Regions from separate parts of the Providencia sp. Me31A genome, predicted to be linked through region 1. Evidence: predicted binding sites of a transcription regulator. Region 1 holds the regulator's gene; each other region holds the start of a gene.
The links. The regulator LexA, encoded in region 1, represses DNA repair genes until DNA is damaged. The targets are predictions, from matches to a motif close to TNCTGTATGTACATACAGNA.
Positions count from the first base shown of each region.

Region 2: ACLPIE_RS04105 (metal-dependent hydrolase) is a predicted target of LexA. The motif match lies at 1,753-1,772, and genes of this name have one in related genera.
Region 3: umuD (translesion error-prone DNA polymerase V autoproteolytic subunit) is a predicted target of LexA. The motif match lies at 2,669-2,688, and genes of this name have one in related genera.

Region 1 covers NZ_JBKQGZ010000024.1:26,313-31,406, reverse strand. The annotation lists gene ACLPIE_RS18180 (TonB-dependent receptor plug domain-containing protein) at 1-1,933, shown strand, start outside; gene zur (zinc uptake transcriptional repressor Zur) at 2,164-2,679, shown strand; gene lexA (transcriptional repressor LexA) at 2,783-3,400, opposite strand; gene ACLPIE_RS18165 (diacylglycerol kinase) at 3,538-3,912, opposite strand; gene plsB (glycerol-3-phosphate 1-O-acyltransferase PlsB) at 4,039-5,094, shown strand, end outside.
Region 2 covers NZ_JBKQGZ010000004.1:30,785-35,878, reverse strand. The annotation lists gene ACLPIE_RS04110 (L-cystine transporter) at 1-980, opposite strand, end outside; gene ACLPIE_RS04105 (metal-dependent hydrolase) at 1,162-1,737, opposite strand; gene hxpB (hexitol phosphatase HxpB) at 1,929-2,594, opposite strand; gene ACLPIE_RS04095 (YniB family protein) at 2,876-3,415, shown strand; gene ACLPIE_RS04090 (fructosamine kinase family protein) at 3,832-4,701, opposite strand; gene ACLPIE_RS04085 (AAA family ATPase) at 4,977-5,094, shown strand, end outside.
Region 3 covers NZ_JBKQGZ010000018.1:31,922-37,015, reverse strand. The annotation lists gene ACLPIE_RS15340 (hypothetical protein) at 37-327, opposite strand; gene umuC (translesion error-prone DNA polymerase V subunit UmuC) at 1,001-2,269, opposite strand; gene umuD (translesion error-prone DNA polymerase V autoproteolytic subunit) at 2,275-2,658, opposite strand; gene ACLPIE_RS15325 (hypothetical protein) at 2,770-3,099, opposite strand; gene ACLPIE_RS15320 (hypothetical protein) at 3,096-3,536, opposite strand; gene ACLPIE_RS15315 (ParB/RepB/Spo0J family partition protein) at 3,533-4,543, opposite strand; gene ACLPIE_RS15310 (ParA family protein) at 4,549-5,094, opposite strand, start outside.

The sequences.
Region 1 (5,094 bases):
ATCAGGCCCAAAAGTAAACAAAAATACCGATGTGATGTCCGTTTGGAGTACTCCACTTGCCGCAGATGCGAATGTCATCACGCAAGAACAAATGACACAATTGAACAAAACTAATGTGGCACAAGCATTGAGTACCATGCCCGGCGTCTCTATCCAAAAATCAGGCAACCGTAACGAAACTCAGGTAAATGTGCGTGGTTTCGATAGCCGTCAAGTCCCTATCTTCTTTGACGGTATCCCAACTTATGTCCCTTATGATGGTACTCTTGACCTAGGCCGTTTTATGACGAGCGAGCTGGCAAGCGTTGAGCTATCTACTGGATACACTTCACTACTACAAGGCCCTAACTTGATGGGGGGCGCTATCAACTTAACCACCGCCACCCCTAAAAAACCGTTTGAAGCCAATGTTAGCTTAAACCAAGGTTTTGCCCGTGGCGCTGATAACGCCCACAATATCAGCGCACGTTTAGGTGGCCGTAACGACCTCGGCTTCATTCAAATCAGTGGCAGCCAATATAAACAGCGTTTTATGGGAATACCGAGTTCAGAAAATGACAATCCGTTAGCCGGCAATAATGGCCGTCGACCAAATTCAGCCACTGACGATAAACGCATGATGGTGAAAGTGGGCTGGACACCACGTGAAGCTGACGAGTATGTGGTTACCTATCTCAAACAAGATGGTGATAAAAACAGCCCACCAAGTGTGACAAATAAAAAGCCTCAGGTCTGGCAGTGGCCAGCTTATGACAAAGAAAGCGTCTATTTCAATGGTACAACACAAGTAACCAATGATATCGCGTTACAGAGCCGCCTGTACCACGACACATTCAAAAATACACTCCATCAATATAAATCTGTTAAAGACTATGAAAAAGGTATCTATAACTACAGCCGCTATGATGACTACAGCAATGGCGCTGACATGCGTGTTGACTTCACCGTGCGTGAATTAGATATGTTGTCATTTGCCGCCCACTGGAAAGAAGACGTCCACCGCGCCCGTGCCAAAAGAGATGTACCATTCGACCGTTATAAAGATAATACTTACTCTATTGCTACTGAATATCAATGGGTTGCAATGAATAACCTAGACATTATCGGCGGTATTGGCTATGACTGGCGCAAAAGTGCTGACGGTAAGCGCTATGATTATAAATCAGGCGATTTTGAAAAATACGACAACAATAACCAACATGCGTTCAACTGGGAGATGATGGCTCGTTATCACTTAGAAAATACAGATACGGTGCAATTCTCGGTATCAGAAAGAAGCCGTTTCCCAACACAAAAAGAGCGTTATACCAAAGAAAAAATGAAAAGCGATGATACCTTTATCATCAACCCTCATATTGATACAGAACGTGCTCTGACTTACGATTTAACCTACAAAGGACATATCTCTCCAGTTTGGTCATATACATCAAGCATTTATTACAACCACGTCTCTGATGCCATTATGGCGCACCGTGTTGGCACCAACAAAAATGGAGGCTATATACTTGAAAACCGCAATAGCGGCAAAGTCGACTACTTTGGGATTGATTTAGGCACTACCGGTCAAATCACAGATTGGATGGAAGCAGGCCTCAGTTACGGCTATATTCATGCAGATCCTAAACACTACAGTGTCAAACACGTCGCTGAATTACCGACCCACAAAGCTTTTGCTTGGGTGAAATTCACACCATTCGACCCATTTAGCATCACAATTACCGAAGAAGCTAGAAGTTGGGCATTTAACTATGTTGATGCCGAAAGCAAAGTACGTGGCTATGCTAAAACCGACCTACGCTTAGATTATGATTTTGGACAAGGCATTTCTGTTAACACATCCGTCAACAACTTATTCGATAAATCATATGAATACACCAATGGCTACATTGAAGAAGGCCGTAACTATTGGTTAGGTATTGAATATAAATACTAACCCCTAATAGATTAGGCAAGGATTCATTTCTTTGCCTAGTCGTCCTCTCGTTAATGCCATTCACCCTATTCGTATATAAAAAGGCCAATCTCTCCCTTTAACAAATCAAAAAATGAATTAGGCTGAATTTTTGCTCACAATCCATTTTTTCCTCGCACTCTAAAGATCAAAAAACTGTGATAGACTTGGAGCTAGTGAATATATGCATTTTTCTAGGTAGGCTCAGTACAATGAAAAAAATGAGTGAACAGAAAGTACTTGCGATGGCAGAGCAGATTTGCCAATCAAGAGGCGTAAGATTGACTCCACAAAGAGAAACAGTATTACGCCTTATTGCGCAACAGCATGGTGCTATCAGCGCTTATGATTTACTCGATTTGCTGCGAGAGATAGAGCCGCAAGCTAAGCCACCTACGGTTTACCGAGGGCTTGAATTTTTAATGGAACAAGGGTTTATCCACAAAATCGAGTCAACAAATAGCTACGTTGTTTGTCACCATTTTGACAACCCAAGCCATACCTCTGTGATGTTAATTTGTGATCATTGTGGAAGTGTCACAGAAAGTGATTGCACCATAATAGAAGCTGCAATTATCAGCTTAGCAGAGAAACATCAGTTTCATTTGAAACATACTGTCGTTGAAAACCACGGTTTATGTAAAAATTGCGATGAGATTGATAGTTGCCAAGACCACGCACATTGTGGTCATAACCATCAACAACCGATCACCATAAAGAAAAAATGACTTAATCAAAAGAAAGGTCGCATCGCGGCAGATCTCTAAAAATAAATGAAATCTGCCAACAATTACAACGCCATCAAGCCTATCGCACCTGATATTCTAAAAACTAATACCAATCACTATTACGGATAACACCAACAGCTAAACCTTCAATGGTGAAGCTTTGTTCACGTAAATCTACAATAATTGGTGCAAATTCAGGGTTTTCAGCGATTAACTCAACACGATTCCCTTGTTGTTTAAAACGTTTAACAGTCACTTCATCATCAATACGTGCAACGATAACTTGGCCATTATGTGCATTTTGTGTTTTATGTACAGCCAATAAATCACCGTCCATAATACCAATATCTTTCATTGACATCCCATTTACGCGCAATAAAAAATCCGCATGAGGTTTAAATAATTCTGGGTCAACTTGATAATGACTTTCGATATGCTCTTGCGCCAATAATGGTTCGCCTGCGGCGACGCGGCCAATCAGAGGTAACCCCTGATCTTCATTTTCTTCTTCAAGAAGTAGACGGATACCCCGAGATGCACCCGAAACAATCTCAATAACCCCTTTACGAGCCAAAGCCTTTAAATGTTCTTCTGCCGCATTAGGCGAACGAAAGCCAAGGCTTGCTGCTATCTCAGCACGTGTTGGAGGCATACCTGTCTGCGAAATATGATCACGCACCAGATCGTAAACCTGCTGTTGTCGAGCCGTCAGTGCTTTCATTCCGTTCCCCTGTTTGTTTATACAGTCAAGCTGTGAGTATATACAGGTAAATGAAGATTTGGAACAGTTAAATCACTCAATTTCCGCATTTGTTATCGATTTACTTTCTTTACATTCATTTTATGCTGTTAAACAGGTTAACTCGCAAAATAACGCTGCCATAAAACCAACGCCCAAATAAACAATGCCAATCCAATACTCACGAATACCGCAGCTGAGCCAATATCTTTTGCACGACCAGAAAGTTCATGGTACTCGCTACCAATGCGGTCAACCACCGCCTCTATGGCACTGTTAAGTAACTCTACTACAGCCACCAGCACGACAGAGCTAATCAATAAAATTCTATCTACATAGCTGATATCTAAGCAAAATGCGATAATAATGGCAATAACTGCAGCCACTGACTCTTGACGAAATGCAGCTTCATTTACCCAAGCCGCTTTTAAACCCTTTAAGGAATACCCCGCAGCTTTAATCACTCGTGTGAACCCTTTGGTTTGACTTGCCATATTTATTCCTTAAAAAATGCAAACAATTATCGATTTTTACGGTCAAAGTGAATTGTCAGTAACAGATCTACCAATGTCTTTCTGGTATGATTGCACCGCATTGTTAACAAGAGGCTATAATCATTTATGTCACTATGGCGTAAAATATATTACAACACGTTGAATTTACCACTTAAATTATTGGTAAAAAGTAAACTAATACCTTCGGACCCAATTACTGAGTTGCAGCTTGATACGAATCGGCCAACGCTCTATGTATTGCCTTATCACTCAAAGTCCGACCTTCTAACGCTACGTCATCAATGTTTGGCTATCGGTCTGCCTGACCCTTTGATTGATAACGACATCAATGGAACCAAACTTCCCGCTTATGTTTTTATCGATGATGGCCCACGCGTTTTTCGCTATTATTCACCAGATCCTCGCAAAGATTCAGTAAAAACATTCCATGCTTATTTAGATTTGCATAAAAACAATCCAAATCTCGATATTCAAATGCTACCCGCTTCCGTTATGTTTGGTCGCTCACCAGGGCGTGAAGGTCATACGCCAGCACCACCACTGAAGCTGTTAAATGGTGTGCAAAAATTCTTTGCTATCCTGTGGTTAGGGCGCGATAGCTTCGTGCGCTTATCCCCTTTCGTCTCCATTGGTAAAATGGCGCAGGATCACGGCACAGACACCATTATTGCCAATAAGCTCGCCCGCGTTGCTCGTATCCACTATTCACGTCAACGCCTTGCTGCTGTAGGCCCAAAACTACCAGCACGTTATGAGCTATTTAATAAGTTACTTACTTCAAAAGCCATTGAGAAAGCGGTTGAAGACGAAGCTCGCACAAAAAAAATCCCACTGAAAAAAGCGCAACAAAACGCCGTCAATATGATGGAAGAAATTGCGGCTAACTTTTCCTATGAAGCTGTACGCTTAACCGATAGGGTGCTCAGTTGGACATGGAACCGCCTCTATCAAGGTATTAATGTTCAACATGCTGAGCGTGTTCGTCAACTTGCACAAGATGGCCATGAAATTGTCTATGTACCATCACATCGCAGCCATATGGACTACCTACTTCTTTCCTATGTGCTCTATCACCAAGGGCTTGTTCCTCCGCATATAGCCGCTGGGATCAACCTGAACTTCTGGCCTGCAGGCCCGATTTTCCGCCGCTTAGGTGCATTC
Region 2 (5,094 bases), on a different contig from region 1:
GGAATGCCGAAACGACGCGTTTGAGTTTCAATATTCAGCGGGATACTTGCTGCACTTGAACGGCTCGTAAATGCAAACGTCAATACAGGGCCCGCCTTTTTAAAGAACTTAATAGGATTTAAGCCTGTTGTCGCGACCAAAATGCCGTGAACAACAAACATAATGGCTAAGGCAACATAGGATGCAACAACAAAAGTACCCAAATTAATGATGTCGTGAAGGTTTGAGCTAGCAACAACTTTAATCATCAATGCCATCACACCGTAGGGTGTTAGCCGCATAACTAAACGAACTAATTTCATTGCCCATGCTTGCAACACGTCGATGGCAGCTAGTGCTTTTTCACCACGCTCTTTGTCATCTTTAAACATCTGTAAGGCCGCAACTCCTAAAAATGCAGCAAAAATGACCACACTGATAATCGAAGTTGGGTTTGCACCTGTTAAATCTGCAAAAGGGTTTTTTGGAATAAAGGAAAGAATTAACTGTGGGACAGTTAAATCAGCAACCTTACCGATATAGTTGCTTTCAATTGCAGAGAGGCGCGCAGTTTCTGACTGCCCTTGAACTAAGCCTTCTGCCGTTAAGCCAAATAAGTTGGCAATTAAAATACCCACAAGTGCAGCGATAGCAGTGGTAATCAGTAAGGTGCCAATTGTTAGAAAGCTAATTTTACCCAGTGAAGATGCTTTGTGCAGTCTTGCTACGGCGCTTAAAATTGAGGCAAATACTAACGGCATGATCACCATTTGTAATAGTTGAACATAACCATTACCGACAATATTAAACCATAGAATGGAGTCTTTAACCGTTTGGTGATCACTGCCATAAACGAGGTGCAATACAACCCCATAGGCGACACCGAAAACCAGACCAACTAAGACTTTTTTAGATAGACTCCAGTCTCTCGCCCCCAGTTTTGCTAACAGTATTAGCAGTGCTACAAAGCCGAGCACATTAATAATTAGAGGAATATTCATTCCGAACTCCAAATTATATTTTTATAAGGTGTATTACTTGCCCTTTAATCCTTAAAAGTTATAAGGATTTAGTTGATTCAAACAACTTGTTATATGTTATCAATAGAAAAAACACATTTCTTATACTAAATAGTAATAAGATAGTATTATTCATACTTACATTATATTACAAAACTCGTATTTAGATAGGGAATCGCATATCTAGTTGATAATGAATGTATTTTATGGTGTTCTCGAATTGATGATAAAAATCAAGTTGGTAACCGGCAGGTAAAAAACAGGCACAAACTGTCAAAATAACCGCAATAAACCGTTCTGCTCGTTTACTATTTTTACCGCGAATGATTGGAAAACAGAAGCGTTGAGGTAATGGCCATAGAAGTGGAATTCCTGAAGGTGTCAGTATATCGGCGATAAGGTGGCTGATATAACCCAATAAAAAGGCTTGAATGAGATCGCTTGGAATACCCCATTCCATCGGTATCCATTGATAACAAGAAACCATCAATAGCAACCATGCAAGTAAGCTATGGGTAAACCCCCGGTGGCCACATAGTTTAGAAATAGGAAGTGATAAAATGCGTAGCAACCGACCAGGAATGGAGGAAGGGTGATCGATATCGGGCAATAATGCCCCCAGTAATACGCCTGGAACCATGTGCAGCCAATCGCCTTGAGCAAGCTCAGGGGTGAGTTGAAGTTTATGAGCCGTTATTAAAGAAGCGACGGAAAAAAGCAGGTGCCCTTCAGCTGTCATGGTGGATAAAATACCATCTGTTTATCTATACAGTTGATTGGCAGTATAAAGCGTTTAAAAAGAATATGATAGAGGGAAAAAGGTAAAAAAACTCTTATTTATTAGCAAATAAGAAAAGAATTTTATTTTTTTTGGCAATTCCCCTACCTAAGTCAGATAGGGGGAACACTTATTGAACACTAATACGATAACTAGCGTAAATGTTCGGCAGTTAATTCATTTAGTGAAGCCAGCTTAATGTCCGCTAAACCGAAACGTGGGTCGTCAAAGTGCTGGCGGTCAGGTACAACAATCGAACGCATTCTTGCAGCTTTAGCTGAAATCATGCCATTAAATGAATCTTCTAGTGAAACACAATTGATAGGCTTGGTCGATAGCTCAGCCGCCGCTTTAAGGTACACTTCAGGATGTGGTTTACTAAGAGGTAAATCCGCTGCAGAAATCACCGCAGAAAAATAATCACGGATATCAAATAATTTTAAAACTTTTTCTAACATGTACAACGGGGATGCGGAGGCGAGCGCGATTTTTAAATCCATCGAACGGCACAGTTCCATTGCATGCTGCACGCCCGGTAAAATAGGGCGAGTTTCTTCAACTAAACCAACAACGCGGTCAATAATACGCTGTTTAGCTTCTTCTTGACTGCATCCTTGCCAAGGGGAAGCGTGGTACCAAAGCTCAACCACATGGTCAATACGTAACCCCAAAGTATCAGGCAGGGTATCTGCAATTGAAACATCGACACCTAATTGTGAAAAAACTTCAAGTTCAGCCTGTGCCCAGAACGGTTCCGAGTCGATCAGTAAACCATCCATATCAAAAATGACGGATTGGATGGGAAGGTTATGGTACATGTTAAAACTCCATTCATGTCGTATCAATTAACGAGCTACTGATGATATCAGTAAATGATAAATATTCGTATTAATTGCCATCAGTATTGCCGTACTTATTATGTGATAGTTAGGTATTATGGGCGAAAAGGTGCAATTAACCCATCATGTTAGCCAGTTGAATAATCTGAAAGTCGAATTATTACTAATAATACTGAATTCAAATTTGGAGGCGTTTCATTATTTCGGCTATTATTAGCCCTGAAAATTGTTAAGGACAATAACTCTGAGGAAAAGCAGTCATGAATTACCACAATGCCAATTATGTCGCAATCGGCAAACGTATTATTGGGTGGGTTGTTTTTCTGGTGGCACTAATTTCGACGCTAGCGTCTCTAATTAAACTTGCTGGCATGAAAGGTCTCACAGGTGAGGGTATCAATGCAGTAGCTAATGATTTTATTAAATTAATGGCTGAAATGGCGCGCCAAACCACACCATTTTTAAACTTTTTTTGGAATAACTCACCGGTGCCTCAGGTTGCTAATGGGTTTTCTGGTAGCAACATCAGCTTTATCATTATTTTTATTTTTATTTTTGTTGGGTTAGCGCTGAGTGCATCTGGTCTGCGAATGTACCGACAAATTAAGTTTATACGTGAAAGCATAGAAGACCACGTAATAATAGAAAAAGCAAAAGGGAGTGAAATTTCGAAAGAAGAACTCGAAGCTAAAGTGACTATTCCTCGCCACACTATTTTCACTCAATTCTTCTTGCTTTATTTTTGGCCAATTGTATTGGGGGTGGTGTTATATTTTCTTTTACGCTTCCTTAACTGGTAATTTTCGTCATACTTCACGTTATGAGGGTGTTGGCTGCGTTTAGCTACTCGGGTCACATACTTATGTATGCTCCCCGAGATATCTGCACTTGCCGCCTACTCATAACGCGAATTATATAGAAAATTAATGCGTTGTCGTACTCCATGCCATGAGTGTGTTGGCTGCGTTTAGCTACTCGGGTCACATACTTATGTATGCTCCCCGAGATATCTGCACTTGCCGCCTACTCATAACGCGAATTATATAGAAAATTAATGCGTTGTCGTACTCCATGCTATGAGTGTGTTGGCTGCGTTTAGCTACTCGGGTCACATACTTATGTATGCTCTCCGAGATATCTGCACTTGCCGCCTACTCATAACGCGAATTATTTAGAAAATTAATTAGTTGTCGTACTGAATATTAAAAACAGGAAATTATTTTTCGTTGATTAGATTATCTACAATCGTATGTGCCTGTTGATAACTTTGCTCATGACCAAATATATGGGCTTTGTTGAGTAAATAGTAAAGTTGATAGATGGGTTGTCTATCTAAAAAGCCATTTGGTAACGGCCAAATACTTTGGTAGCCATCAATAATCTGTATTGGCAATTCGTTATACAGTGGCAACATGGCGATATCACATTCTCTGTCCCCCCAATAGCAGGCAGGGTCATACAGCACGCCATCAATCTGATGAGTGATAGCGCAGTTAGCAGGCCATAAATCGCCATGCAATAAGGAAGGCTGTGGTTGATGTCCAGCAAGTTTTTGTTTAACAATGTCGACAATCAACTGAATGTCACCAAAAACCATCCCCTTTTCTGAGGCCAGCTGTAATTGCAAACCAATGCGTTTTTCTGCAAAGAATGAATTCCAACGCTTTTCCCAACCATTAGGCTGAACAATAGTGCTGAGCATGGTATCAAAATCAAACCCATAGCTAGGCTGTTCTTCCCATTGATGTAAACGAGCTAATTGCTGACCAAAGTGCCAAGCATTAGTATTATCAAAGGGCTTAAGAGGGAAATATTCGAGGAGAAGAAAACTGTGGTGCTTATTACTGCCAACACCATAAACCTTGGGTACAGTTATAGTTTGGCTTTTGGCGAGCATTTCAAGTTGTTCAGCTTCTTGTTTGAACAAAGGTAAAAACTCACGCCGATTTTGTTTAATGAACACAGTATGTTCGCCATAGTCAATTCTTAACGTATGGTGAATATCACCACCAGAGAGAATGACTTTGTTACGTAGCTCTGCTTCACCTAAGTGCTCACTTAGTAAACGACACATTGCTTGCCACATGACTCACCTCGCTCTGCTTTGGTCTTCATTAACACAATACTATAGCGACAGTTTAGGAATTAACAGTGATAATTGTTTAAAAAGAAGAGACTATCACGAAATAATTGAATAATTATCGGGTGAATAAATCCAAAATTAACCTGTTTTTAAATTTAGTCTATATTTTTATCCAAATGAGAATGTTCAGATAATTCAGTATGAGTTCAAGTTCCTGACGCCATTTGCTTGCGATTTCGGGTAAACTGCAAAAAATACTTTCATATTTAAGGGTTGCTATGAACACGGATTTTCAAAAACCGCGCTGGTTAAGAGACTTATTGCGATTTATTCCTCTGAAAAGTCAGTTTGTTCTCTTTGGTAATGTTCGCGATCTACAAGCCTGTGAAATTGCGC
Region 3 (5,094 bases), on a different contig from region 1:
GTCTTTGCTAAGAGAGTGACAAGGCTCTCTTAGCACCTAAGATGCCTGAATCAGTTCAGGACGCAGATAGAACATGTTGTTTAAATTGTCACTAAAGCCAATCGGATAACCGTCTTTCATAAAAATACTGTTGGAATCGTATGCATCACTGTGCAGCGTGATTTCTTCGTCGTACAACTCAGGTGAGATATCTCCCTCGAATAAATCCAATAACCGTGTTAATGGCGCAATGTAATGCAATAAATCGGCTTTCTGACTATCCGTCAGTGGGTTTTTAACCCTTCTTTCGTTAGATTCTGGAGCTGCAAGGTTTTGATGTGATGACATTTTTGAATCCTCCACCGTGTTAATGATTTCTTTCGTTGAGTTCCTCCGCTGCAAAGGCCGTACATAGCCGAGACGAGGAAGGAAGCAAGGGCGGAGACAAAATTGTTGGAAAGCGCAGCGACAAGAATTTTGGTGGAGTGCACTTTACGCTTGCTGTATGACGAGATGAGGCTATGTTTTAGGCCAAGCGGAGGTGCTCGATGAAAGATTAATCACACAGGTGATGAAAATGACAGCACCCGACTTGCAGCGAGAGAAGCGAACGGCAAGTCGCCATTAACGCTTAGCGTAGCTAAGCAGTGAACCAGGGGCGGTCCCGCAGGGAGCTGCACCCCTGCCCTTTGCGCCACGTTGAAAACGGAAAAAGGCGCAGCGGTTGACCTTTCAAGCCGGTTGTCCCCATTTTCCACATTTGGCGAGCCAGTGAACGCGCCCCAAACAGGCGCGTGAACGGAAGTGTACGGGGAACCTGCGCCAACTGTGTGTAAATGGGGTCAATCCGGCGTTCGGCTTAAGCCTGGCTCAATGCCAGCATGAAGCCGTTGCCCCGAAACGCAAAAAAAGCGTATCCACAAAATCAGTGGATAACTTGAAATAGCCCTGTTAATAAAAAGGTTAATAGCCTGATTAATGAATGAACATCAACACTGCTCAAAAAATCACCACCCAATGATTAGCATTTTACGATAGGAATATCCGAGAATTGCGTTGTCCAGCGAGGCGAGAGAAATTGCTGCTTCATTTTCCATAAAGCTGATTGCGATTGAACACCCTGACCTGCAAACCAGATAGCCCCTTTTCCGCGATTAATCTGGTCAATCGTCTGCATCAGTTCACCACTTTTGCGAAAAGCATGGCCACTTTCAAACAAATTCAGCTGCACTTGCCCTGAAGGGGAAAATTCACTGAGTAATATGCCACTTTTGCTGTATTTCACATTCGGAAGCCAAAGTCTGTCAAATAACCCCACGGCTGCCTGAATAATCTCGCGTGTATCTTGGGTCGGATAAATGAGCGCTTGGGTTTCTTGTCGATAATAGTGCGGCTCATGATGAGAAAAATGGCTACTCTGCACCCACAATGTGACTAATCGACAATACTGTTTTTCTTCACGCAATTTTTCTGCTGCACGTTCAGCAAAGGCACACACCGATTGGCGAACTAACTCATAATCCATCACTTTATGGCCGAATGAACGGGAGCAAATAATTTGCTGCTTAGCGGGCGCAATTTCTTCCAGCTGAAGACACGATTCACCGTTCAGTTCGCGCACGGTTCGCTCTAATACCACTGAGTACATTTGGCGTGCCTGGGTCGTTGACAACCGACTTAAATCCAAGGCAGTTTCAATTCCGCTTTGATTCAGGCGTTTTGCCAGTTTACGCCCTATTCCCCAAATGTCCCCAACCGGGACGAGTGCCATGAGTTTTTTCTGACGATTGGGTGAACTTAAATCGACGACACCACCTGTTTTCTTCCACGTTTTGGCGGCGTGGTTCGCTAGCTTAGCTAACGTTTTGGTACTGGAAATTCCCACGCCGACAGGCAAATGTGCACACCGGAATACATCCTCTTTTAATTTATGGCCAAGTTCATGCCATGAATACAATGTATTCATGCCCGTCAGGTTACAAAAGCTCTCGTCAATACTGTAAACCTCAATTTGAGGCACGATTTGAGCAACCACCGCCATAAATCGATTACTGAAATCGGCATACAATGGATAATTTGAAGAAAATACAGCCACTTGCCTTTTTTTGATTATCTGCTTAATTTCAAAATAAGGGGCTCCCATACGGATATAGGGCTTCGCCTCCGCCGAACGCGCAATCACACAGCCATCATTATTCGAAAGGCAAATAATCGGCTTTCCTTTTAAATCGGGGCGGAAAACGGATTCACAGGAGGTATACATAGAATTGACATCGATGAGCGCAAACATGTTATTTACCGACAGGTATGCACGGCATAACGAACAACGCCGAAAATTTTCACGTCCGTATCGTCATTGATGGGGATAGCGGGAAATTGACTGTTAGCAGGAATAAGCGCTTTAGTCGGTGTGATTTGCAGGTACTTGCAGGTGAATTCGCCATCGTATTCAGCAACCACTATTTCCCCATGACGGGCAGTCAGGTGACTTTCAACGACTAATAAGTCACCGTCAAAAATCCCCGCATCCTTCATCGAATCGCCAGAGGCGCGAAGAAAATAGGTACTTTCAGGATAACGAATAAGTTCGGCATCAAGCGATAAACGACGCTCAACGTGGTCTTGAGCTGGACTGGGAAAACCACAGGCAATTAGACTTTCGAAAATGGGAATTTGCATAGCGCACCAATACTGTATAAATACACAGCATAAGTATACTTTACTCCATTTTAAAAAACAAACATGTGAATTTATAACTCACATCTACTATTTCGCATGCGAAATGGTTTTCTAATTCCTTCTATACAAACGTAATACATCAGATGTTAATTTATAATGTTGCTTACCCCACCGTCCAAAAATGTTCTCCTCAATATAATCTCGATTATTTTTGTCACCTTGATCTCTATAGTAGTATATTAAAATGATTCCTTTATCTTTTAGATAGTTTGCAACTTGAGTTATATTTGTCCTTACATAACCAGTATTTGATTGGAACAAATCCAGATCAATACCATCTAATCCGTTATCAAAAGCATCAAGTAAATATGCTAGCAAGGATGATGATATTGAACGACGTCCTGAAGATGTAATTATTTTTTCTATTCCCGAAAAAGTCATTTTCTTTTTTTATGCCTTCTAAAATTTGCATCTTCCTCTATGGCTGCAGTAACCCAGCCTGCTGCAATATCTTGATTTATATGTTTAGGTAGATAACTTAACATCTCAGCTATACTATTTTTCTTATATAACCGTTGCAATAGCGATGCCATTCCGCACCATTCTACATGTGTGCTTGGTTTCCATTCATTAGCAAATAATAATAGAAGAGCGCTTTGTGCAGCCCAAAGTGGCGTGTTTGTCGGTGTTGTTTTTGTCCATTGGATTAATGCAGAACCTGGAATTGATTTAGACCTTTCAGTAAGACCGAGCTCAATTGCTGTTTGACATAATATTTTTGATTTTTCTGTTGCTGTACCAGATATTTGCAATAACCATGTTTTAATAATCTGGCCACGAAACTCTGTGGCCATAGTTGAAAATGGCGTACCTATCATTTGATCTGTACTAACCCTTTTACTATTAATTTATCAACATTGACAGAGTTGATGCTATTTTCAAGCTTTACCCATACAACCCCGTCACTTTCAGGCTTTTTATCCGTGAGAATAATACCTATCTTGTTATCAAACTCCACCTGAACATGCCACACATCATTTGTATTAACTTGAGATTTTGAATGAGAAACTTGTTTTGATTTCGCATGCGAAATTTTTTCTTTATCTCTATTTTTTATTTTACTTAATTCATCTTTTGCTTCATTACGAGAAACACCATTTTTTCTTGCTTTTTCAACAAGTTTTTCAGCAATTTTGGGGTTAATTTCATTTATCTGAGTAAGTGTATATGCTAAGTCTACATCTAAAGTTACTTTATCTTTTAGTAATGTGGTAACACTTTCAGGAGCACTTATTAATTTTAAATGTTTACTCACAAATGATGTAGGTTTACCTACAGTTTTTGCTATTTCTTCTCCAGTCATTCCATGAACTGTTTTAAGCTCATTAAATGCTATTGCTGTTGCTAAAGGTTTAAGGCCGGATTGTTGTAGGTTTTCTATCAACTGACCAATAATTCGAAATTTATCGTTTTTGGGTGGAGAACCGACATAAATATCAATAAAGGTATCTCCTCTTTTTTTTGCTGTTCGCCAACGAGTTTCACCCATCCAAATTCTATAACCAGTCCTATCTTTTGGATAACAACGCGGTGGTGTTAATATCCCTACAGTGTTAAACGTATCAGCCATTCCCTCTATTATGGAGTCATCAAAATCTTCCTCTGGACGAACTTGACTCTCTGCATAAACTTCATCTATTGAAACTCTAATTATTTGCCCTTCCGTTTCTAATTCAGGGCGGGCAATATCAGTCATAATTTGGTGAGCAGCAATATCTCTGATTTCCTCATTAGGTGACTTAGTTTCAATAACTTTGTTAATTGCTTCGGTTGCCGATTTACGATTTTGATCACGTAGTCGACTCAAAAATTGTTTTTTAGCCATTTAATTTATCCTACCTGTTTCACAATTCGTTTTGCTAATTCTTCATATTGAATTGCTGGTTTAGATTTAGGCTCATATTCTTTAAATGTCATACCTAATTCTATAGCTTCTTTTGCTGTTGCTTGAGCAAACGAAATATAAGCTAAGATATAATCTTGGGTATAACCTTTATCTTCAAGTATTTCGACTAGCATATTAAGGTTATGAGTATCCACAGCCCCCAAATAACCATCAAAAAGTGGTTTTGAATAGTTCGCAACTGTAGCTTGAGTCACATAGGTTCCCAAAAATTGTAACGATGGATTATAGTTTTTCTTTATTTTTTGCATGTAAGTTAATTGTTTAGCTACAGCATTCCTTGATTGTTTTTCTAGTAAGGTTGGAATTAATAAATAATCAGCAGCCATATGACTTGCTACCATTACATTAGAATATGAAGGGGCTGAGTCTATAAAAATAAAATCATATTTTTCCTTCAATTCTAATATACGATCTCGGAAATCAAACATACAATCAGAGTGTCTATAGTTAACCTCATTAAGTTCACTCGT